3 regions of the Streptomyces sp. P1-3 genome follow, and region 1 is predicted to be linked to each of the others. Evidence: riboswitches for the same ligand, from Rfam matches in the RefSeq annotation. Region 1 holds a riboswitch; each other region holds the start of a gene.
The links. A riboswitch is a leader RNA that binds a small molecule or an ion and turns the genes downstream of it on or off. The one in region 1 is predicted to bind cobalamin.

Region 1 (7,609 bases):
CGGCTGGAGCGGATCCAGGGGAAGGGCACCTTCGTCGCCAAGCCCAAGGTCTCCCAGGCCCTGCAACTGACCTCGTACACCGAGGACATGAAGGCCCAGGGCCTCGAGCCCACCTCGCAGCTGCTCGACATCGGCTACGTGACCGCCGACGACCGGCTCGCCGAACTGCTGGATATCGCCACGGGCGGCCGGGTGCTGCGGATCGAGCGGCTTCGGCTGGCCAGCGGGGAGCCGATGGCGATCGAGACCACGCACCTGTCGGCCAAGCGCTTCCCCGCCCTGCGGCGCAGCCTGGTGAAGTACGCGTCGCTGTACACGGCGCTGGCCGAGGTGTACGACGTCCGCCTGGCCGAGGCGGAGGAGACGATCGAGACCTCGCTGGCCACCCCGCGCGAGGCGGGCCTGCTCGGCACGGACGTCGGGCTGCCCATGCTGATGCTGTCCCGGCACTCGCTGGACGCCAACGGCGAGCCGGTGGAGTGGGTGCGCTCGGTCTACCGCGGCGACCGCTACAAGTTCGTCGCGCGGCTTCAGCGGCCCAACGGCTGACCATTTGTTTGTCATACCGATATACGGACAGGTAGTGACGGGCGTCGTACCCCTGGCCTAGATTTCGTGCGCATTACCGCAGGTGATCAACGAGGGGGCGGAGCCGCCGCATGTCCGAAAAACCCGGTACACAAGGCATCAGACCGGTCGTCACACCCTCGCGTGTGGTGATCGGTCTCTGCCTGGTCACGCCGTTCGTCGCGATGCTGTGGGTCGGCTCGTACGCGAAGGTCGACCCCAAGGCGTTCGGGATCCCCTTCTTCTACTGGTACCAGATGCTGTGGGTGCTGATCTCGACCGGGCTGACGGCGATCGCGTACGTCCTGGTCCGCCGTGAGCAGCGGGCGCTGCGCGCGTCCCGCGAGGGGGGTGCGGCGAAGTGAACGACGGAGTGAACGGCGTGGCACTCACCGTCTTCATCGTCTTCTTCCTGGCCGTCACCGTCATGGGCTTCATGGCCGCGCGCTGGCGGGCGGCCGAGAACGCCGACAACCTCGACGAGTGGGGTCTGGGCGGGCGCAGCTTCGGCACCTGGATCACCTGGTTCCTGCTGGGCGGCGACCTGTACACCGCGTACACCTTCGTCGCGGTCCCGGCCGCGGTGTACGCGGCGGGCGCGGCCGGCTTCTTCGCCGTCCCGTACACGATCCTCGTCTATCCGCTGATCTTCACCTTCCTGCCCCGCCTGTGGTCCGTGTCGCACAAGCACGGGTACGTCACCACCTCGGACTTCGTCCGCGGCCGCTTCGGCTCCAAGGGGCTGTCGCTGGCCGTCGCGGTCACCGGCATCCTCGCCACGATGCCCTATATCGCGCTGCAGCTCGTCGGCATCCAGGCGGTGCTGGACGTGATGGGCGTCGGTGGCGGCGAGGACACCAACTGGTTCATCAAGGACCTGCCGCTGCTCATCGCCTTCGGCGTGCTCGCGGCGTACACCTACTCCTCCGGGCTGCGCGCGCCCGCGCTGATCGCCTTCGTCAAGGACACCCTGATCTACATCGTCATCGTGGTGGCGATCATCTACATCCCGATCAAGCTGGGCGGCTTCGACGACATCTTCGCCAAGGCCGGGGAGGCGTTCTCGCAGCCGAACGAGGCGACCGGGAAGCCACGCGGCGCACTGGCGCCACCGGAGGCCTCGCAGTGGGCGTACGCGACGCTGGCGCTCGGCTCCGCGCTGGCGCTGTTCATGTACCCGCACTCCATCACCGCGACGCTCTCCAGCCGCAGCCGTGAGGTGATCCGCCGCAACACCACCATCCTGCCGCTGTACTCGCTGATGCTCGGACTGCTGGCGCTGCTGGGCTTCATGGCGATCGCGGCGGGCGTGAAGGTGGAGAACGGGCAGCTCGCCATCCCGCAGCTGTTCGAGGACATGTTCCCGGACTGGTTCGCGGGCGTGGCGTTCGCCGCGATCGGCATCGGCGCGCTGGTGCCGGCCGCGATCATGTCGATCGCCGCGGCGAACCTGTTCACCCGCAACATCTACAAGGACTTCCTCAAGCCCGACGCCACCCCGGAGCAGGAGACGAAGGTCTCCAAGCTGGTCTCCCTGCTGGTCAAGGTGGGCGCGCTGGCCTTCGTCCTGACCATGGACAAGACGGTGGCGATCAACTTCCAGCTACTGGGCGGGATCTGGATCCTGCAGACCTTCCCGGCACTGGTGGGCGGTCTGTTCACCCGCTGGTTCCACCGCTGGGCGCTGCTCGCGGGGTGGGCGGTCGGCATGGTCTACGGCACGGTCGCGGCGTACGGCGTGGCCAGCCCCACCCAGAAGCACTTCGGCGGCAGCCAGAAGGAGATCCCGGGCATTGGTGAGATCGGCTACATCGGCCTGACCGCCTTCGTCCTGAACGTGGCCGTCACGGTCGCCCTGACCGTCGTCCTGCGGGCCCTGAAGGCGCCCGACGGCATCGACGAGACCTCCCCCGAGGACTACACGGCGGACGCGGGCGACCCGCGCGCCAAGGCCGAGCCGGCCGTGGAGGCGGCCGGGGCGGCGCCGGTGAAGACGCCGGGCGGACACTGACGGCGCACGGCGCACAGCCGCGAGGTAGCGTGGAGGACAGGGGCGTGGCGCTCTCGCCGCGCCCCTTCCGCATGCCGGCGTACGCCTCCAACAGCCTCCCGATATAGCACATTCGTGCGAAAGCTCAAACCGAGTGACACAACATGTGGTGGCGCGTGCGGCAGTCAACACAAGATGTATGCTCATCCTCGCTGTCGCCGCAGGGGAATCCGGCGCGAATCCGGAACTGTCCCGCAACGGTGTACGTGTGTGCTTTTGCGTGCGCGTGAAGTCCGACTACCTGCCGACGGCCTCGAACACGTCCGGGCCTCGCGGGTTGGGCCGGTGGACGCTGCGCGGCATGCCCTGCTCCGGTACGGCACGCCCGTATGCGCCCATCGCGCACCACCCCTCCTGGCCCCCCAGCCGAGCGAGGGAGAGCACTTCCGTGACCATCGCGCCCGCCGATCCGGTTTCAGCGGCCCAGGACTCCAAGGGCTCCGCGGCCGCCACCGACGCGCCCGGAACCGCCCTGTTGCGTACCCTGACCGATCTCACCGCGGATCTTCCCGCCACCGACCCCGGCAAGGTCGCCGCCGCCGCGCTGCGCGGCCGGCACGCCGGGTCCGACGAGGCGGAGTTGCGGGCCCTGGCCACCGAGGCCGCCGCCGGCCTGATCTCCGAGGAACCGGAGTACTCCCGGCTCGCCGCCCGGCTGCTGACCCTCGCCATCGCCGAGGAGGCGGCCGGGCAGGGCGCGGTCTCCTTCTCCGCCTCCGTCGAGGTGGGCCACCGCGAGGGCCTGATCGCCGACTCCACGGCCGCCTTCGTACGGACCCACGCCGCCCGCCTGGACACCCTGGTCGACAAGACGCTGGCCGACGGCGCCGACGACCGCTTCGGCTACTTCGGCCTGCGCACCCTGCACAGCCGCTACCTGCTGCGCCACCCCATCACCCGTCAGGTGGTCGAGACCCCGCAGCACTTCCTGCTGCGCGTGGCCTGCGGGCTGGCCGAGGACCTCTCGGACCGGGCCCTGGAGGACGTCTGCGAGCTGTACCGGCTGACCAGCACGCTGTCGTACCTGCCCAGCTCCCCCACCCTGTTCAACTCCGGCACCCGCCACCCGCAGATGTCGTCCTGCTATCTGCTGGACTCGCCGCTGGACGAGCTGGACTCGATCTACAACCGCTACCACCAGGTGGCGCGGCTGTCGAAGCACGCCGGCGGCATCGGCCTGTCGTACTCCCGCATCCGGGCCCGCGGGTCACTGATCCGAGGCACGAACGGGCACTCCAACGGCATCGTGCCGTTCCTGCGGACCCTCGACGCCTCGGTCGCCGCCGTCAACCAGGGCGGTCGCCGCAAGGGCGCGGCCTGCGTCTACCTGGAGACCTGGCACGCGGACATCGAGGAGTTCCTGGAGCTGCGGGACAACACCGGTGAGGAGGCCCGCCGCACCCACAACCTCAACATCGCGCACTGGATCCCGGACGAGTTCATGCGCCGGGTCGAGGCCGACGCCGACTGGTCGCTGTTCTCCCCGTCCGACACTCCCGAGCTGGTCGACCTGTGGGGCGAGCGGTTCGACGAGGCGTACCGCAAGGCCGAGGCCGAGGGCAAGGCCATCAAGACCGTCTCCGCCCGGCAGCTGTACGCGCGGATGATGCGGACGCTCGCGCAGACCGGCAACGGCTGGATGACGTTCAAGGACGCCGCCAACCGCACCGCCAACCAGACCGCCGAGCCCGGCAAGGTCGTCCACTCCTCCAACCTGTGCACCGAGATCCTGGAGGTCACCGACGACGGCGAGACGGCCGTGTGCAACCTGGGCTCGGTCAACCTGGCCGCGCACCTGGGCGCGGACGGCGACATGGACTGGGAGAAGCTGGACCGCACGGTCCGTACGGCCGTCACCTTCCTCGACCGCGTGGTGGACATCAACTTCTACCCCACGGAAGAGGCCGGGGCCTCCAACTCCCGCTGGCGGCCGGTGGGCCTGGGTCTGATGGGCCTTCAGGACGTGTTCTTCCGGCTGCGGCTGCCCTTCGACTCCGCCGAGGCCAAGGCGCTGTCGACCAAGATCTCCGAGCGCATCATGCTCGCGGCGTACGAGGCGTCCTGCGACCTCGCCGAGCGGCACGGCCCGCACCCCGCCTGGTCGGCGACCCGCACCGCACGCGGCGTGCTGCACCCCGACCACTACGCCGACGCGCAGATGACGTGGCCCGAGCGGTGGGAGGCGCTCCGCACGCGGATGTCCACCTCCGGCATGCGGAACTCGCTGCTGCTGGCCATCGCCCCGACGGCGACCATCGCGTCCATCGCGGGCGTCTACGAGTGCATCGAGCCGCAGGTCTCCAACCTCTTCAAGCGCGAGACGCTCAGCGGTGAGTTCCTCCAGGTCAACTCCTACCTGGTGGACGACCTGAAGCGGCTCGGCGTGTGGGACGCGCAGACCCGCGAGGCGCTGCGCGAGTCCAACGGCTCGGTCCAGGACTTCGGCTGGGTGCCGCAGGACATCCGCGACCTGTACCGCACGGCGTGGGAGGTGCCGCAGCGCGCGCTGATCGACATGGCCGCCGCGCGCACCCCGTACCTCGACCAGAGCCAGTCGCTCAACCTCTTCATGGCGTCGCCCACCATCGGCAAGCTCAGCTCGATGTACGCGTACGCCTGGAAGCAGGGGATCAAGACCACGTACTACCTGCGTTCGCGCCCGGCGACCCGGATCGCACAGTCCGCGCGCGCCAACGGGGCCACCGCGGCCGCCCCGATCCCCGCCCAGCAGGCCACGCCCGACGCCGAGGCGATCGCCTGCTCCCTGGAAAACCCCGAGTCCTGCGAGGCCTGCCAGTAATGAGCAACACCCCAGAAAGCCGTTCGAAAAACCTCCTGGACCCGGGCTTCGAGCTCACCCTGCGGCCGATGCGGTACCCGGACTTCTACGACCGCTACCGCGACGCGATCAAGAACACCTGGACCGTGGAGGAGGTCGACCTCCACTCCGACGTGGCCGACCTCGCCAAGCTCTCGCCGGGCGAGCAGCACCTGATCGGGCGGCTGGTCGCGTTCTTCGCCACCGGTGACTCGATCGTGGCGAACAACCTCGTGCTCACGCTGTACAAGCACATCAACTCCCCCGAGGCGCGGCTGTACCTGTCGCGGCAGCTCTTCGAGGAGGCCGTGCACGTCCAGTTCTATCTGACGCTGCTGGACACCTACCTGCCCGACCCGGACGACCGCGCCGCCGCCTTCGACGCGGTGGAGAACATCCCGTCCATCCGGGAGAAGGCCCAGTTCTGCTTCAAGTGGATCAACGAGGTCGAGAAGCTGGACCGGCTGGAGTCCAAGGCGGACCGCCGCCGCTTCCTGCTCAACCTGATCTGCTTCGCGGCGTGCATCGAGGGCCTGTTCTTCTACGGCGCCTTCGCGTACGTGTACTGGTTCCGGTCGCGCGGCCTGCTGCACGGCCTGGCCACCGGCACCAACTGGGTCTTCCGGGACGAGTCCATGCACATGGACTTCGCCTTCCAGGTCGTGGACACCGTCCGCCAGGAGGAGCCGGACCTCTTCGACGAGGAGATGGGCAAGCAGGTCACCGCGATGCTGGAGGAGGCCGTCGAGGCCGAGCTGCAGTTCGCCCGCGACCTGTGCGGGGACGGCCTGCCGGGCATGAACACCGACTCCATGCGCGACTACCTCCAGTGCGTGGCCGACCAGCGGCTGGTCCGCCTCGGGCTCCCGGTCCGCTACGGCTCGGAGAACCCCTTCTCCTTCATGGAACTGCAGAACGTCCAGGAGCTGACCAACTTCTTCGAGCGGCGCGCCTCGGCCTACCAGGTCGCCGTGGAGGGCTCGGTCTCGTTCGACGACGAGTTCTGACAGACAACGGCCGATGGCCGGACCGGGTCCCCACCCGGCTCCGGCCATCCGCTATGTGAGAAGAGCGCCCGCGACGATGGCTCAACGCTCCTTGTTGCTCGGTGCGTGGTTGGAGCAGTCCACACGCGCCTTCTCTTGGGGCTTCGGGTGCTCCTCGTACTGCACCCAGTCGAAGAGCAGATCTGTAGGCCGGGGTAGCTTCCCCCAGAGGAGTCCGGTCACGCATGACTGGACTTGGCTGACGTGATACTTGCCGTCCTTGCTGCGGTAGTCCGTCTTGTCGCTGCAGACGACGTTGCCGCTGTCGTCCCGCTCGCAGGCGGCGGCCGGGGCGCCCTGTGCCGCACCCGCGTATGTCGTCGTCAGTCCCGCGAGAACCGCGGCGACCAGCGCCACCTTCTTCCAACTGACCATGCGTCACGTCCCTTTTTGTGATCGATGTTCGGACGGGCAGAACATCAGAGAAGGGTCCCGGCGCCGGGCTTGTGGCTCGGACGCCGGGACCCATGTCACTTACTTACTCACCTGCTGGGCGCGATGCTCAGTGCCCGAGAGCGTGGTTGCTGCAGTCCTGGCTCGTGCCCGTCTTGGCGTACGCGTTGCCGTTCTCGCCCTCGGCGAACAGGTTGCCCAGGAGGTTGCCAAGGATGTTGATCCCACCCAGCACGTTCACGTTGAGGTCGTGGGACTTGCAGGAGCTGTGCTGCTTGACGTCGATGTCCGGGCCGTGGCCGCCGGCCGCGGCAGTGCCGGCGCCAACGAAGCCGACGCTGCCGAGCATGGCTACCACCACGGCAGCCTTCTGAAGCTTGCGCATTTCTTCTCCGTTTGTTTGAGCGCGATGCGGTCCGTTTTGGACCAACTTCGTACAGTTACGGAGGTTAATGGAAGAACATCCCATTTTGTCCGACGACGCGCTGATTTGCGGAAGAATTATGGACGGCGCCCCGGAAACCCCGCTGAGCGCCAGGCAGTTGGGGTGCGACGCCCCGAGCGCGGCACGGCGACACGCCCCGGATGGGCGTAACGCGCGCCAGCGGGCCCCCTGGAGACCGATCCCCAGGGGGCCCGCTGCGAGCGTCGGCGTGAGGCGGACCTCAGCCGTGGAACTTGTTGAACGCGGTGTTCGGCTGGAGGCAGGTGAAGCCCTTCGTGTCAGCCGGCGAG
Region 2 (7,609 bases), 3.6 Mb from region 1:
GCGGTCGCGCAGGACCGAGATCACCTCGTCGGTGTCCACCCAGCCCCAGTGCATCGGGTACGCGAACTCGTCCAGCACGTACAGCTTGTACGTCTCCTCGGCGAGGCAGCGCTTGACCTGCTCCCAGCCCTCGCGCGCCTTCTCCTCGTTGGACATCTCGCCGTCGCGCTGGATCCAGGACCAGCCCTCGCCCATCTTGTGCCAGTCGACGGTCCCGCCCTCGCCGGAGGCGCCGAGCACCTTCAGCGCGTTCTCCTCGCCGACCTTCCATTTCGCCGACTTGACGAACTGGAACACCCCGATCGGCCAGCCCTGGTTCCAGGCCCGCAGCGCCAGCCCGAACGCGGCGGTCGACTTGCCCTTGCCGATGCCCGTGTGCACCAGCACCAGCGGGCGGTTGCGGCGCTGCCGGGTGGTGAGCCCGTCAGCGGGAACGGTGGTGGGTTGTCCTTGCGGCATTACGCGGCCCTCCTGGTCTGCTGTGCGGTCCGTACATCGCGTACCAGCGCGGTCACGTTGTCCGCGCGGAGTTCGTCGAGAGTGAGCGCGGTGGCGCCCAGCCCGCGGGCCAGCTCCGCCGCCAGCCCCAGCCGCACCGGGCCCGCCTCGCAGTCCACGACCACGGACGCGACGCCCTCGCCGGCGAGCAACCCGGCGGCCCGCCCGGCCCGGGCCACCGCGCCCCGGCCGCCGGTCGCCCGCCCGTCGGTCACCACGACCAGCAGCGGGCGGCGCCCCGGATCCCGCATCCGCTCGATCCGCAGCACCTCACGCGCCCTGAGCAGCCCGGCGGCCAGCGGCGTACGGCCACCCGTGGGCAGCTTCTCCAGCCGGGCCGCGGCCGCGTCCACCGACGAGGTGGGCGGCAGCGCCAGCTCCGCGTCCGCGCCCCGGAAGGTGATCAGCCCGACCTTGTCCCGCCGCTGGTAGGCGTCCAGCAGCAGCGACAGCACGGCGCCCTTGACGGCGCTCATCCGCTTACGGGCGGCCATGGAGCCGGAGGCGTCCACGACGAACAGCACCAGATTGCCCTCGCGCCCCTCGCGCACCGCCTCCCGCAGATCGTCCCGGCGGATCACCAGACCGGGGCCGCGCCGCCCGCGTGCCCGCTGGTGCGGGGCGGCCGCGTGCACGGTCGCCGACAGGTGCAGCGCGGTCAGGGTGCCGCGCGGGACACGGGCGCCGGTGGTGCGGCCGTGCGCGGTACGGGCGCGCGAGCGGCGCCCGGCCGCCCCCTCGCCCAACCCCGGCACGTCCAGCTTCCGGGCCTTGAACGGGGCCGCCGCGCCGACCGCGCGCTGCTCGGGCGCGGCACCGCCCGCGGGCTCGCCCGAGGCCTCCCGGTCCTCGTCGCCGGCCGACTCGGCCGTTGCCTCCCTGCCCGTACGCGGACCGGGCACGGACGGATCCGGCGCGCCCTCGGCGCTCTCACCGGACGGCGGCGCCTGGTCCGGCGCACGTCCGTCGGGGCCGCCCCCCGGGCCGCCGCCGGGTCCGCCGTCCGGGCCCCCGTCCGGATCGTTGTCCGGCCCCTCCGGCTCCGGCTCGGGGTCCGGCTCCGGGTCCCGGTCCTCGTCCGCGAACTGCCGCAGCGTCTCGTCGAGCTTCTCCTCGTCCAGCCCCGGCGCGTCGAACGGATTGCGCCGCCGCCGGTGCGGCAGCGCCAGCAGCGCCGCCTGCCGCACGTCCTCGGTCGTGACGTCCGTACGCCCCGCCCAGGCGGCCAGCGCCGTCGCCGTACGCGCGGTGACGATGTCCGCGCGCATCCCGTCCACCTCGAACGCCGCGCACACGGCGGCGATCTGGCGCAGCGCGCCGTCGCCGAGACGCACCTGCGGCAGCAGCGCGCGGGCGGCGGCGATCCGCTCCCGCAGCTCGCTCTCGTCCGCCACCCAGCGCGCCCGGAACCCGCCCGGGTCCTCGTCGTACGCCAGCCGCCGCCGCACCACCTCGACCCGCTCGTCCGGTTCCCGCGACGCCGCGACCTCGACGGTCAGCCCGAAGCGGTCCAGCAACTGCGGCCGCAGCTCGCCCTCTTCGGGATTCATCGTGCCGACCAGCAGGAACCGCGCCGCGTGCCGTACGGAGACGCCTTCACGCTCCACGTAGGACGCGCCCATGGCGGCGGCGTCCAGCAGCAGGTCGATGAGGTGGTCGTGCAGCAGGTTGACCTCGTCGACGTACAGGATGCCCCGGTGCGCGTCCGCCAGCAGCCCCGGCTGGTACGCCTTCACGCCCTCCGACAGCGCGCGTTCGATGTCGAGCGCGCCCACGAGCCGGTCCTCGGAGGCGCCCACGGGCAGCTCCACCATGCGGGCGGCGCGGGCGGCCCCGGCACCCGGCTCGTGCGGGCCGTCCGGGCAGGCGGCGTCCGGCGCGGCCGGGTCACAGGAGAACCGGCAGCCGGGGACGACGTCGATGCCCGGCAGCAACGCGGAAAGGGCCCGCACCGCCGTCGACTTCGCGGTGCCCTTCTCGCCGCGTACGAGCACGCCGCCGATCGCCGGCGAGATGGCGTTGAGCAGCAGGCCGAGCCGCATGTCGGCCATGCCGACGATCGCGGTGAAGGGGTAGGGGGTGGGGCTCATGCGGTCGTACCTCCAAAAATCCAGCCCGTCCTGGGGGTACCTCCCATGCGCGAAGCGCTATGGGGGAGCTTGGGGACGAAGCGGGAAGGGGCGGGTAGGGGAACAAGCCTCGGGTGCCGCGCGACGCACTCGCTCACGGCGCACCCGGTGGAATGAAGCGAAGCCCTCGCGGCACCCCGTCCTCGATCAGCCGCAGCAGCGCGTCCGTGTCCGCGTGCTCCTCGATCAGATCGCCCAGCCGGTCCAACTGCTCCTCGCGCAGCGCGCCGAAGGACGTGTCGGGCGCCGGGGCGAACGCCCGGCCCGCGTCCGCCGCGACCCGCCGCAGGAACGCCCGGCGGAAGCCGTCGCTCTCCAGCGAGCCGTGCCAGTGCGTCCCCCACACCGCCCCGACCCGGCAGCCGTCCAGGAACGCCTCGTCGCCGCCGCCCACGTCGGCGACGCCGTGGTGGATCTCGTACCCCTCCACCGGCTCGCCCAGGGCCGCGCCGACGGGCCGCGCGAGGGTCTTCTCGGCGGCGAAGCGGATCCGTGCCGGCAGCAGGCCGAGCCCGTCGACCGTCCCCGCCCTGGACTCGACGTCGTCCTCGATGCGCTCGGCGAGCATCTGGAAGCCGCCGCAGATGCCCAGCACCGGCCGCCCCTCGGCGGCGCGCCGCACGACGGCGTCGGCCAGGCCCCGCTCCCGCAGCCACGCCAGCGCCCGCACGGTGCCGCGGGTGCCGGGCAGCACCACCAGGTCGGCGTCGGCCAGCTCCTCCGGCCGGTCCACGAACCGCACGATCACGCCGGGTTCGGCGGCCAGCGCGTCCACGTCCGTGAAGTTCGACATCAGGGGGACGGCGGCGACCGCGACCCGCAGCACATCCGCGCCGTGCGGCGGCGCGACGACGCTCTCCCGAACCGCCCCGCGCATCGACACGCTCAGCCCGTCCTCCTCGTCGATGCCGAGCCCGTGCGCGTACGGCAGCACGCCGAGCGTGGGTCGCCCGGTCAGGTCGCGGAGCATGTCCAGGCCCGGCTCCAGCAGTGTCACGTCGCCGCGGAACTTGTTCACCACATAGCCCGCGACATGCCGCTGGTCCTCGGGCGACAGCAGCGCCGTCGTACCGAAGAAGGACGCGAACACCCCGCCCCGGTCGATGTCGCCGACCACCACCACGGGCAGCGAGGCGGCCCGCGCGATCCCCATGTTGACGATGTCGGTGCGCCGCAGATTGATCTCGGCGGGGCTGCCCGCGCCCTCGCAGATCACCGCGTCGTGGGTACGGCGCAGCTCCTCCAGGCACTCCGTCACGGTGCCGAACAACGCCTCCTGCCGCCCGCTGTGGTAGCCGCGCGCGCTCAGCTCGCCCACCGGCTTGCCCAGCAGCACGACCTGGCTGCTGCGGTCGCCGCCCGGCTTGAGCAGGACGGGGTTCATCAGGGCGCTCGGCTCCACGCGCGCGGCCGCGGCCTGCATCGCCTGGGCGCGCCCGATCTCGGCGCCGTCGCGGGTGACGAACGAGTTCAGCGACATGTTCTGCGCCTTGAACGGCGCCACGGACACGCCCTTGCGGGCCAGCCACCGGCAGATGCCCGCCGTCACCACGCTCTTGCCCGCGTCCGAGGTCGTCCCCGCGACCAGCAGTCCGCCACCGAGGCGGCTTCGGTCGCCGCTCATGCCGCGTCTCCTTCAATCGCTTCTCCGCCCGCTGGGCCCCTCCTGCCCGAGGGCGGGCAAGGAGGGATCAGAGGTGCGGCCATCCCCAGCACCTGCTGCCCGGCGGCCGCGCGTGCGTCGCTCATAGGGGTCCCCCTTCCAGCGGCCACCGGCCGCGCTGCGTGCGGGGTGTGGCCCGCGGTAGACCATGCCCGGCGCGGCATCGCGGCACGCGGCCCGGCCGCGTACCGCGTGAGCGCGGCGTTCGCCTGCGCGGCGCGCGTATAAGAGGCGTACGGCGCGTACGAGGCGTACGGCGCGCCCCGCTGCGCGGGGCGCCCGGGTCGGATCGCGCGAGCGTGAGGAGCGCGCCGCGCCCCATCACGGGCGGACCGTGAGGCCGCCCGCGCCCGCGCGTACGCGTTGGCCGACGGGGCGGCGTACGACCTGCTGCCGCCGCCTGTGCGGTGCTCGGGACGGCACCGCGCCGCGTCGCCGGGGCCGCTCATGCCGCGTCCTTCCCGGCGGCCGCTCGCCGCCTCGCACCGTGGCCGGGCGACCGCTGCCCGCGGTCGCCGCGTCCGGCGGGAGAGGCCGGCCCCGCCGTGTGCCTGCCCGACGCGGGCGCCGGTGACCTGGTACGCGTGGCCGCTCATCCGGCCCCCGTTCCAGCCGCCTTCGGCCGTACCGGTCCCCGGCCGCCGCCGGACAGGGCCGACCGCAGGGCGCAGACCGCCAGCCGTCCCGCGACGGACGTCGCCAGCGCCAGCACCCCGACCCGCCGCGACAGCCGGGCCGCGCGCGCGACGTCGGCGACCTCCACCGGCCGCCCCTCGGCGTTCAGTACGGGTCGGTGCTCCACTCGGCCGCCGTAGGCGAGGGTGCCGCCCAGCCGCACCCCCAGCGCCCCCGCGAAGGACGCCTCGACGGGGCCCGCGTTGGGGCTCGGGTGCGCACCGCCGTCCGCGCGCCACACCCGCCGGGCGCCGCGCGGATCCGGTCCGGCGACCGCGGCCAGCGCCGCCGTGAGCCGGGCGCCCGGCCATCCGGCGACGTCGTCCAGCCGGGCCGACGCCCAGCCGAACCGCCGGTGGCGCGGCGACTTGTGGCCCACCATCGCGTCCAGGGTGTTGACGGCACGGAAGCCCACCAGCCCCGGTACGCCGCCGATCGCCCCCCACACCAGGGCGCCCACGACCGCGTCGGAGGTGTTCTCGGCCACCGACTCCACGACCGCGCGCGCGATCTGCTGTCCGTCCAGTGCCTGCGGGTCGCGCCCGCACAGATGCGGCAGCCGCGCCCGGGCGGCGGCCAGGTCGCCGGCGGCGAGCGCGTTCCCGATGACGAGGGCCTCGCGGCGCAGCGACGTACCGCCCAGCACGGCCCACGTGGCGGCGGCGGTCAGCGCGATGTCGGCGGTCCTGGACAGGGACCGTACGGCGGGGGAGGCGGGAGAGAGGGAAGAGGCGGCGGCGGGCCGCCGTACGGCACGGGCCAGCAGCGCGGCACCGGCGGTCGCGCCGCCCGCGCACAGCAGCGTGTGGAGCGCCCCGTAGCCGCGGTGGTCGCGCCAGAGCCGCCGCTCGACGGCGGCGGCGGCCCGCCCGAAGGCGGCCACGGGATGCCCGCGGCGCGGATCGCCGACGGCCAGGTCGCAGGCGAAGCCGAGGGCGGCGCCGCACGCGAAGGACACGGCGTGGTCGGCACGCATCGGTCAGCCCGCCGTCACGCCTCGTCGGGCCGCTCGGGAGGCGGCGCCGGATGTCGGGGTCGGGGGAGCCGCGGCTGCGGGCGGCGGCGTGACGGTGCCGGGCATGGCGTGGTGTCCTCACTCAGGGTCCGCGCCCTGGCTCGACGTAACCGGCGGTGAGAGTCTCCTGGCTCCCGGATCGGCGCTTCCCCCGGCCTTCCAGCCCGCGTACGACGACCGCGCGTGGCGGCCGCGTCCGACGAGCCGTGACCTCGGCTCACGGTGGGGGAGCGCTCCCCGGTGACAGTGGCGGGACCGCGCCGGACTCGCACCGGCTTCCTCTCCTGCCGCCGTTTGGCCTCGGCAGTCCACCATGCTGCGGGAACGGCCGTCAACTCACCCTTGACCTGGGAAACTCGCCCTCGGCCCGGCACACGGCCGTGCCCCGGGACGGGTGTCCCGGGGCACGAGGGGCTGCGGCGCGGGCGGCCGTCAGCCGTTGACGATGAGGTTGATGCCGTAGGCGACGACCGCCGCGCACACCGCGTAGCAGGCGTACCCGAGGGTGCGTGCGAGGACGGACGGGCCGCCGGAGGCGGTCACCGCCGCCACCTCGGACTGCCCCTCGGGCTGCGGCTTACGGGACGTACCGACGATGCCGAGGGTGAAGACCCCGACCATGGCCACGGTCACCACGAGGCTGACGCCGAAGACCTGGCCGAGTGCTGCCCAGTCGATGTTCATGGAAGCGCTTCCTTACCTTGGCCGGGCGGTCAGGCCGTGGCCTGTGCGGGGGCGGCGGGGGTGGCGGCCGGCTCGGCGGACGCCGTGAACTCGGCCCGCTGCTCGGAGCCGGTCGGGGCGGCGGGTTCGGCCGGGGCCACGGGCCCGGCCGGCGGCGGGGCGACCGCCTGGAGCGCGGTGGTGACGACACCCGCGGGCTCGGTCTCGCTCACACCGGTGTCGTTGACGTTGGTGTGGTCCACCGGCTTGCGGCGCGATGCCACCCAGATCGCGGCGCAGGCGGCGCCGGCGAGGATCGCGACGGCCGTGACGCCCCAGTCGCCCTGCTTCGCCAGCAGCGCGGCCGCGGCACCGACCAGGCCGGCGGCCGGCAGGGTGAGCGCCCAGGCGGCGGCCATCCGGCCCGCGGTCGACCAGCGCACCACGCCGCCCTTGCGGCCGAGCCCCGCGCCCATCACGGCACCGGAGCAGACCTGGGTGGTGGAGAGCGCGAACCCGATGTGGGAGGAGGCCAGGATGGTCACCGCGGCGCCGGACTGGGCGGCGAAGCCCTGCGGCGGCTGGATGTCGGTGATGCCCTTGCCCATCGTGCGGATGATCCGCCAGCCGCCCAGGTACGTACCGAGCGCGATGGCGATACCGGCCGAGGCGATGACCCACAGCGGCGGGTCCGAGTCCGGGGCCAGCGCGCCGCCGGTGATCAGCGCCAGGGTCATCACACCCATGGTCTTCTGCGCGTCGTTGGTGCCGTGGGCCAGGGAGACCAGCCCGGCCGAGGCGATCTGCCCGGCCCGGTAGCCCTTGGCGCTGGCCTCGGGGTCGGTCTTCCGGGACGCGGCGTAGGTCAGCCGGGTCGCCAGCACGGTGGCGAGGCCCGCCACGACCGGCGCGGCGACGGCCGGGATCAGGACCTTCATGACGACCTCTTCGCCGTGCACGGCACCG
Region 3 (7,609 bases), 1.9 Mb from region 1:
GGTACGGCAGGATCAGCGCGGCGGCGAAGTAGTTGGCGACGCCGATCCGGGCCAGCGACCAGGTGGCGGAGTCCTCCTCGTAGTCCTCCGAGGCCAGCCGGGAGAGCTCCGCGCCGTGTTCGAGCAGGGCGATCTGGGTGGCCAGCCGGAAGGCCTGCTGGCCGGGGCGCAGCCTGCTGGACAGATGCAGGACCCGGCCGGCCGGGTCGTAGTGGTGCAGCCGGTCGGAGTGGCGCGGCCGGTCGGAGCCGGTGGCGAGGCGTACACCGTGCCGTTCGGTGAGCCGGGCGGTGAGGGCGCGCAGCACCTCGCCGGGCCGGATGCCGAGCTCGTGGGCCAGCTCCTCGGCGGCGACGTCCGCGTCGTGCACGTAGTTCCGCCGGCGGTAGAAGAACTCGCGGATCTCCTCGTGCGGCGAGCGCGGCGCGGCCGTACCGGCGGCTCCGGCGCGGCCTTCGGAGACCTGGGCGAGCTGCTCGGTCAGCGCCTGGTTGCGCCGCCCCAGATCGAGCAGGACCGCGGCGGCGGCGGGCAGCCGGGAGGCGAGTTCCGACAGGTCGGAGGGGGTGATCCGGGCGCCGGCGACCTCATCCGCGAGGGCTTCCCGCAGGTCCGCCAGGACCCGGCTGGTGTCGTGCTCGGAGAAGAAGCCGGGGTCCACGCCGAACGCCTCGGTCAGCCGCAGCAGCACGGGCACCGTCAGCGGCCGGGAGTCGTGCTCCATCTGGTTCAGATAGCTCGGGGAGATGGCCAGCACCCGGGCGAGCTCCGCCTGGCTGAGCCCGCGCTCCTCGCGCAGCCGCCGCAGACGCGCCCCCGCGTAGGTCTTGCTCACTCGAAATCCGCCCTTCGCATGATTGGCAAACCGCGTGGAGAAGATTCGCAAAGCTTGGCACATGGCCACGGTTGTTGGCACCCAGTGCCGCTGACAGAGTCTCCATATGGCCAGCCGGGCCCGGTAGTCGGTTGGCTGGCCAGCAAATCGGCGGCACTCAGTGACGTGCCCTTCGCACAGTTCACAACACCTTTGCGAATCCACGCGACCCCCGGGAGACGGCCATGGCGCAGGCAGGGACGACGACGGCGACGGCTGAAGAGCTGGCACGGCGGTGGGCGACGGACCCGCGCTGGAAGGGGGTGGAGCGCACCTACGGCGCCGAGGACGTGGTGCGCCTGTCCGGCAGCGTCCGCGAGGAGCACACCCTGGCCAGGCGCGGAGCCGAGCGCCTGTGGCGCCAACTGCACGGCCAGGACTACATCCACGCCCTCGGCGCGCTCACCGGCGGCCAGGCCGTGCAGCAGGTCAGGGCCGGGCTCCAGGCCATCTACCTGTCCGGCTGGCAGGTGGCGGCCGACGCCAACCAGGCCGGGCACACCTACCCCGACCAGTCCCTCTACCCCGCCAACTCCGTGCCGCAGGTGGTGCGCCGGATCAACAACGCGCTGCTGCGCGCCGACCAGGTCGCCACCGCGGAAGGCGACGGGGACACCACCGACTGGCTCGCGCCGATCGTCGCCGACGCCGAGGCCGGGTTCGGCGGCCCGCTGAACGCCTTCGAGCTGACCAAGGCGATGATCGCCGCCGGAGCGGCCGGCATCCACTACGAGGACCAGCTCGCCTCCGAGAAGAAGTGCGGCCACCTCGGCGGCAAGGTGCTCGTGCCCACCGCCCAGCACATCCGCACCCTCAACGCCGCCCGTCTGGCCGCGGACATCGCCGACGTCCCGACCGTCATCGTGGCCCGTACCGACGCGCTCGCCGCGAACCTGCTGACCAGCGACGTCGACGAGCGGGACGCCCGGTTCTGCACCGGCGAGCGCACCGCGGAGGGCTTCTACCGGGTCGAGAACGGCATGGCACCGGCGATCGCCCGCGGCCTGGCCTACGCCCCGTACGCCGACCTGCTGTGGATGGAGACCGGCACGCCGGACCTGGCCCAGGCCCGGGAGTTCGCCGAGGCCATCCACGCCCGGTACCCGGACCAGATGCTGGCGTACAACTGCTCGCCGTCGTTCAACTGGAAGGCGGCGCTGGACGACGACCAGATCGCCAAGTTCCAGCGGGAACTGGGGGCGATGGGCTACCGCTTCCAGTTCATCACGCTGGCCGGCTTCCACTCGCTCAACCACGGCATGTTCGACCTGGCCCGCGGCTACGCCGAGCACGGCATGACCGCCTATGTCGACCTCCAGGAGCGGGAGTTCGCCGCCCAGAGCGAGGGCTTCACCGCGGTGCGGCACCAGCGCGAGGTCGGCACCGGCTACTTCGACCTGGTGTCCACCGCCGTCAACCCGGCCTCCTCGACCACCGCGCTGACCGGCTCCACCGAGGAAGAGCAGTTCCACTAGGCACCCCGTCGGCCGGGGCGCCACCCCGCGCCGGGCAACCCGCAGACAGGTGGGGGCCGGCCACTCCGCTTCACCCGGCCCCCACCGCTCCGCCCGAGGAGACCCGCATGTCCGCTACCCAATTGAGCAGCCGCGTCCAGGTTCTGGGCGAGCCGGGCGACCGCCACGACGAGATCCTCACCCCCGCGGCACTGGACTTCATCGCCCGCCTCGACGCGGCCGTCGCCGGCCGGCGCTTCGAACTGCTCGCCGAGCGCCGCCGCCGCGCCGAACGGCTCGCCTCCGGCGCACCACTGGACTTCCCGCTCGCGACCACCGCCATCCGCGCCGACCCCGACTGGCGCGTCGCCCCGCCCGCGCCGGGCCTGACCGACCGCCGGGTGGAGATCACCGGCCCGCCCGAGCGCAGGATGACCGTCAACGCCCTCAACTCCGGGGCACAGGTGTGGATGGCCGACTTCGAAGACGCCACCGCCCCCATCTGGGACAACATCATCGGCGGCCAGCTGAACCTGCTCGACGCCTGTCGGCGCCGCATCGACTTCACCACCCCCGACGGCAGGGCGTACCGGCTCGGCGACGACCCCGCCACCATCATGGTCCGCCCCCGCGGCTGGCACCTCACCGAGCAGCACCTGCTCATCGACGGCCGCCCCGTGCCCGCCTCACTCGTCGACCTCGGGCTGTACTTCTTCCACTGCGCCCAGCGGCAGATCGACGCCGGCCACGGCCCGTACTTCTACCTGCCCAAGCTGGAGAACCGTTACGAAGCCCGCCTGTGGAACGACGTCTTCGTCATCGCCCAGGACCTGCTCGGCATCCCGCGCGGCACCATCCGGGCCACCGTCCTCATCGAGACCATCACCGCCGCCTGCGAGATGGAGGAGATCCTCTACGAACTGCGCGAGCACTCCGCCGGGCTGAACGCGGGCCGCTGGGACTACCTCTTCAGCCTGATCAAGAACTTCGCGCACCGCCCCGACTTCGTCCTCCCGGACCGGGCGAAGGTCACCATGACCGCGCCGTTCATGCGCGCCTACACCGAACTGCTGGTACGAACCTGCCACAAGCGGGGCGCCCACGCGATCGGCGGCATGGCCGCCCATGTCCCCAGCCGCGACGCGCAGGCCAACGAGGCGGCTCTCGCCACGGTGCGCCTGGACAAGGAGCGCGAGGCCGAGGACGGCTTCGACGGCTCCTGGGTGGCCCACCCCGGCCTCGTCCCCGTCTGCCGCGACGTCTTCGACGGAGTGCTGGGCGACCGGCCCCACCAGATCGAACGCACCCGCGACGATGTGGAGGTGACCGCCGCCGACCTGCTGGCCGTCCGCCGCGTCAGCGGCCCGCCGACGCCCGAAGGCATCCGCGCGAACATCGCCGTCGCCCTGCGCTACTTCGACGCCTGGCTGCGCGGCAGCGGCGCCGTCGCGCTCCACGGGCTCATGGAGGACGCCGCGACCGCGGAGATCGCCCGCTGCCAGATCTGGCAGTGGGTACGCCACGGCGCCGCCGACCGCGACACCGTGCTGCGGCTGCTCGACACCGAGCGCGCGGCCCTGGAACGAGAACGACCCGACGCGCGCGCCGCGGAGGCCCGGGGCATCCTCGAACGCACCGCGCTGGCGAAGGAACTTCCGGCGTTCTTCACCCCCGACGCCTACGCGCGCCACCTCGTCCGCCGGCCGGAGGTGCGGTCATGAGCGCCTCCCTCCAGACCGTGAGCGGGTCCGTCCAGCGGGTCGGCGTGGTCGGCGGCGGCCAGATGGGCGCCGGCATCGCGGAGGTCTGCGCCCGCGCCGGGCTCGACACCGTGGTCTGCGAGGCGGACGCCGCGGCGGCCCGCGGGGCCCGGGAACGCGTGGCCGCCTCCCTCGAACGCGCCGTCCGGCGCGGCAGACTGGACCGCGTCCGCGCCGAGGACGCGCTTGCCCGGCTCGTCTTCACCGGCAGCCTCGACGACCTGGCCGACCGGCAGCTCGTCGTCGAGGCCGCCGTGGAGAACGCGGACGTGAAGACCGGGATCTTCGCCGCCCTCGACAAGATCGTCGAGGATCCGGAGGCGGTGCTGGCCACGAACACCTCCGCCATCCCCGTGATGCGCCTCGGCATGGCGACCCAGCGCGCCGACCGCGTGCTGGGCCTGCACTTCTTCAACCCGGTGCCCGTCATGCCGCTGGTGGAGATCGTCACCTCACTGCACACGAGCGCCGAAACGGTCCGTACCGCCGAGGACTTCGCCACCGCGACGCTCGGCAAGACCGCGATCCGCTCCCAGGACCGATCAGGGTTCGTCGTCAACGCCCTGCTCATCCCCTACCTCCTCGCGGCGATCCGGATGGCCGAATCCGGCTTCGCCACCGCCGCCGACGTGGACGCCGGCATGGAGCTGGGCTGCGCCCACCCGATGGGACCGCTCAAGCTGGCCGACCTGATCGGCCTCGACACGGTCGCCGCCATCGCGGAGTCCCTGTACGGCGAGTTCAAGGAGCCCCTCTACGCCCCGCCGCCGCTGCTCCAGCGGATGGTCGAGGCGGGGCTGCTCGGGCGGAAGACGGGCCGGGGATTCCACACCTACGACCGGGGCTGAGGGGCCCTGGGCCGGGGCCGGGGCCGAGGGAACCCGGGCCGCCGCGGGGCGGGGCGTGGAGCGGGCGACCGACCTGCTCCACGCCCCCGCTGCGCTGACGTTCCGTCCGGCGCTAGGCTGGCGGATGCAGCTGGTTCGCCCTGCCCGCCAGGCAGGCGCGTCGTAAGAGGGAACCCGGTGGGAATCCGGGACTGCCCCGCAGCGGTGAGCGGGAACGACCGCCGTCACACGCACTGGACCCGGCCGGGTCTGGGAAGCGACGGCCAGTAGGTGTCCGCCCTTCACGGGCGGAAGCGCCCGCGAGTCCGAAGACCTGCCCGTTGCCCGCGCGCGACCGATCGCGCGCGGAGATCTCGGTGACCTCGAGGGCGGGTCGGCGGTACTCCCGGACGCAGTCCGGGGGAGTCCACAGCGGGCGGACGCACACCGATCGTGGTGCGGTTTCCGCCTCGCTCGCCATCCCTTCGCGCCCTCGTCCCGTACCGGGATCTGTCAGGAGACACGCTCGCGAAGGAGAGTTCCGTGACAGCGAAGTCCGCAGCCGCGGCAGCACGGGCCACCGTGTACGGCTACCCCCGGCAAGGCCCGAACCGGGAACTGAAGAAGGCCGTCGAGGGCTACTGGAAGGGCCGCGTCAGCGCCGACGCCCTCCGGGAGTGCGCCGCCGCCCTGCGCCGGTCGAACTGGCGGCAGTTGGCCGACGCCGGCGTCCACGAGGTGCCGACGGGCGACTTCTCGTACTACGACCACGTCCTGGACACCAGCGTCATGGTCGGCGCGATTCCCGCCCGGCACCGCGCCGCCGTCGAGGCGGACGCACTCGACGGGTACTTCGCGATGGCCCGCGGCACCCAGGACGTGGCGCCGCTGGAGATGACCAAGTGGTTCGACACCAACTACCACTACCTGGTGCCCGAACTCGGTCCTGACACCGTCTTGACCGCCGACTCCACCAAGCAGGTCGCCGAGTTGAAGGAGGCCCTCGCCCTCGGGGCGGCCGCACGGCCGGTACTGGTCGGACCCGTCACCTACCTCCTGCTGGCCAAGCCCGCCCCCGGCGCCGCGGCGGACTTCGTCCCGCTGACGCTCCTCGACCGGCTCCTTCCGGTGTACGCCGAGGTGCTCGCCGACCTGCGCGCGGCCGGCGCCGAATGGGTGCAGCTCGACGAACCCGCCCTGGCCCAGGACCGCAGCCCGGCCGAGCTGAACGCCGCCGCCCGCGCCTACCGGGACCTGGGCGGCCTCGCCGACCGCCCGAAGCTGCTGGTCGCCTCCTACTTCGACCGGCTCGGCGAAGCCCTGCCCGTCCTGGCCAAGGCGCCGGTCGACGGACTGGCCCTCGACTTCACCGAATCCGCCGCCGCCAACCTCGACGACCTCGCCGCCGTCGGCGGGCTGCCCGGCAAGCGCCTGGTCGCCGGTGTCGTCAACGGCCGCAACATCTGGATCAACGACTTCGAGAAGTCCCTGTCCACCCTCGGCACGCTCCTCGGCCTCGCCGGCCAGGTCGACGTGTCCGCCTCCTGCTCCCTGCTGCACGTCCCGCTGGACGCCACCGCCGAGCGCGACATCGATCCGCAGGTCGCCCGCTGGCTCGCCTTCGCCCGCCAGAAGACCTCCGAGATCGTCACCCTCGCCCGCGGCCTGGCGCGGGGCACCGACACCATCGCGGCGGAACTCGCCGCCAACCGTGCCAGCCTGGCCTCCCGCGCGGGCTCCGCGCTCACCCGCGACCCGGCGGTGCGCGCCCGCGCCGCGGCCGTCACCGACGCCGACGGCCGCCGCTCGCAGTCGTACGCCGAACGGGCGGCCGCCCAGCGCGCCCACCTCCGCCTGCCCCTCCTGCCCACGACCACCATCGGCTCCTTCCCGCAGACCACCGACCTGCGTGCCGCCCGCGCCGACCTGCGCGCCGGACGCATCGACACCGCCGCCTACGAGGAGCGCATCAGGGACGAGATCCGGGAGGTCCTCTCCTTCCAGGAGAAGGCCGGGATCGACGTCCTGGTGCACGGCGAGCCCGAACGCAACGACATGGTGCAGTACTTCGCCGAGCAGCTGACGGGCTACCTCGCCACGCGGCACGGCTGGGTCCAGTCCTACGGCACCCGCTACGTCCGGCCGCCGATCCTGGCCGGCGACATCTCTCGCCCCGAACCGATGACGGTGCGCTGGACGACGTACGCCCAGTCACTCACCGACCGCCCGGTCAAGGGCATGCTCACCGGCCCCGTCACCATGCTGGCCTGGTCCTTCGTCCGCGACGACCAGCCGCTGGGCGACACCGCCCGCCAGGTCGCACTCGCCCTGCGGGACGAGGTCGGCGACCTCGAAGCGGCCGGCACCTCGGTGATCCAGGTGGACGAGCCCGCGCTGCGCGAGACGCTGCCGCTGCGCGCGGCCGACCGTCCGGCGTACCTGGAATGGGCCACCGAGGCGTTCCGCCTGACCACCAGCGGGGTCCGCCCGGACACCCAGATCCACACCCACATGTGCTACGCCGAGTTCGGCGACATCCTCCAGGCCATCGACGACCTCGACGCCGACGTCATCAGCCTGGAGGCCGCCCGCTCCCACATGCAGGTGGCCCGGGAACTCGCGACGTCCGGCTACCACCGCGAGGCCGGCCCCGGTGTCTACGACATCCACTCCCCGCGCGTCCCGACCACGGCC

Region 2: another riboswitch for cobalamin. It lies ahead of ACQUSR_RS26170 (cobalamin biosynthesis protein); the one in region 1 lies ahead of ACQUSR_RS10555 (ribonucleoside-diphosphate reductase subunit alpha).
Region 3: another riboswitch for cobalamin. It lies ahead of metE (5-methyltetrahydropteroyltriglutamate--homocysteine S-methyltransferase); the one in region 1 lies ahead of ACQUSR_RS10555 (ribonucleoside-diphosphate reductase subunit alpha).

Annotation. Positions count from the first base shown of each region.
Region 1 covers NZ_CP192512.1:2,571,510-2,579,118, forward strand. The annotation lists gene ACQUSR_RS10535 (GntR family transcriptional regulator) at 1-549, shown strand, start outside; gene ACQUSR_RS10540 (DUF3311 domain-containing protein) at 660-932, shown strand; gene mctP (monocarboxylate uptake permease MctP) at 929-2,578, shown strand; cobalamin riboswitch at 2,723-2,880, shown strand; gene ACQUSR_RS10550 (hypothetical protein) at 2,855-3,001, opposite strand; gene ACQUSR_RS10555 (ribonucleoside-diphosphate reductase subunit alpha) at 3,006-5,417, shown strand; gene ACQUSR_RS10560 (ribonucleotide-diphosphate reductase subunit beta) at 5,417-6,442, shown strand; gene ACQUSR_RS10565 (hypothetical protein) at 6,524-6,856, opposite strand; gene ACQUSR_RS10570 (hypothetical protein) at 6,984-7,259, opposite strand; gene ACQUSR_RS10575 (hypothetical protein) at 7,540-7,609, opposite strand, start outside.
Region 2 covers NZ_CP192512.1:6,124,878-6,132,486, forward strand. The annotation lists gene cobO (cob(I)yrinic acid a,c-diamide adenosyltransferase) at 1-459, opposite strand, end outside; gene ACQUSR_RS26160 (putative cobaltochelatase) at 459-2,588, opposite strand; gene ACQUSR_RS26165 (cobyric acid synthase) at 2,722-4,251, opposite strand; gene ACQUSR_RS26170 (cobalamin biosynthesis protein) at 4,883-5,941, opposite strand; cobalamin riboswitch at 6,102-6,261, opposite strand; gene ACQUSR_RS26175 (hypothetical protein) at 6,413-6,664, opposite strand; gene ACQUSR_RS26180 (inorganic phosphate transporter) at 6,694-7,609, opposite strand, start outside.
Region 3 covers NZ_CP192512.1:653,801-661,409, reverse strand. The annotation lists gene ACQUSR_RS02905 (short-chain fatty acyl-CoA regulator family protein) at 1-835, opposite strand, end outside; gene aceA (isocitrate lyase) at 1,060-2,349, shown strand; gene aceB (malate synthase A) at 2,457-4,049, shown strand; gene ACQUSR_RS02890 (3-hydroxybutyryl-CoA dehydrogenase) at 4,046-4,936, shown strand; cobalamin riboswitch at 5,064-5,259, shown strand; gene metE (5-methyltetrahydropteroyltriglutamate--homocysteine S-methyltransferase) at 5,459-7,609, shown strand, end outside.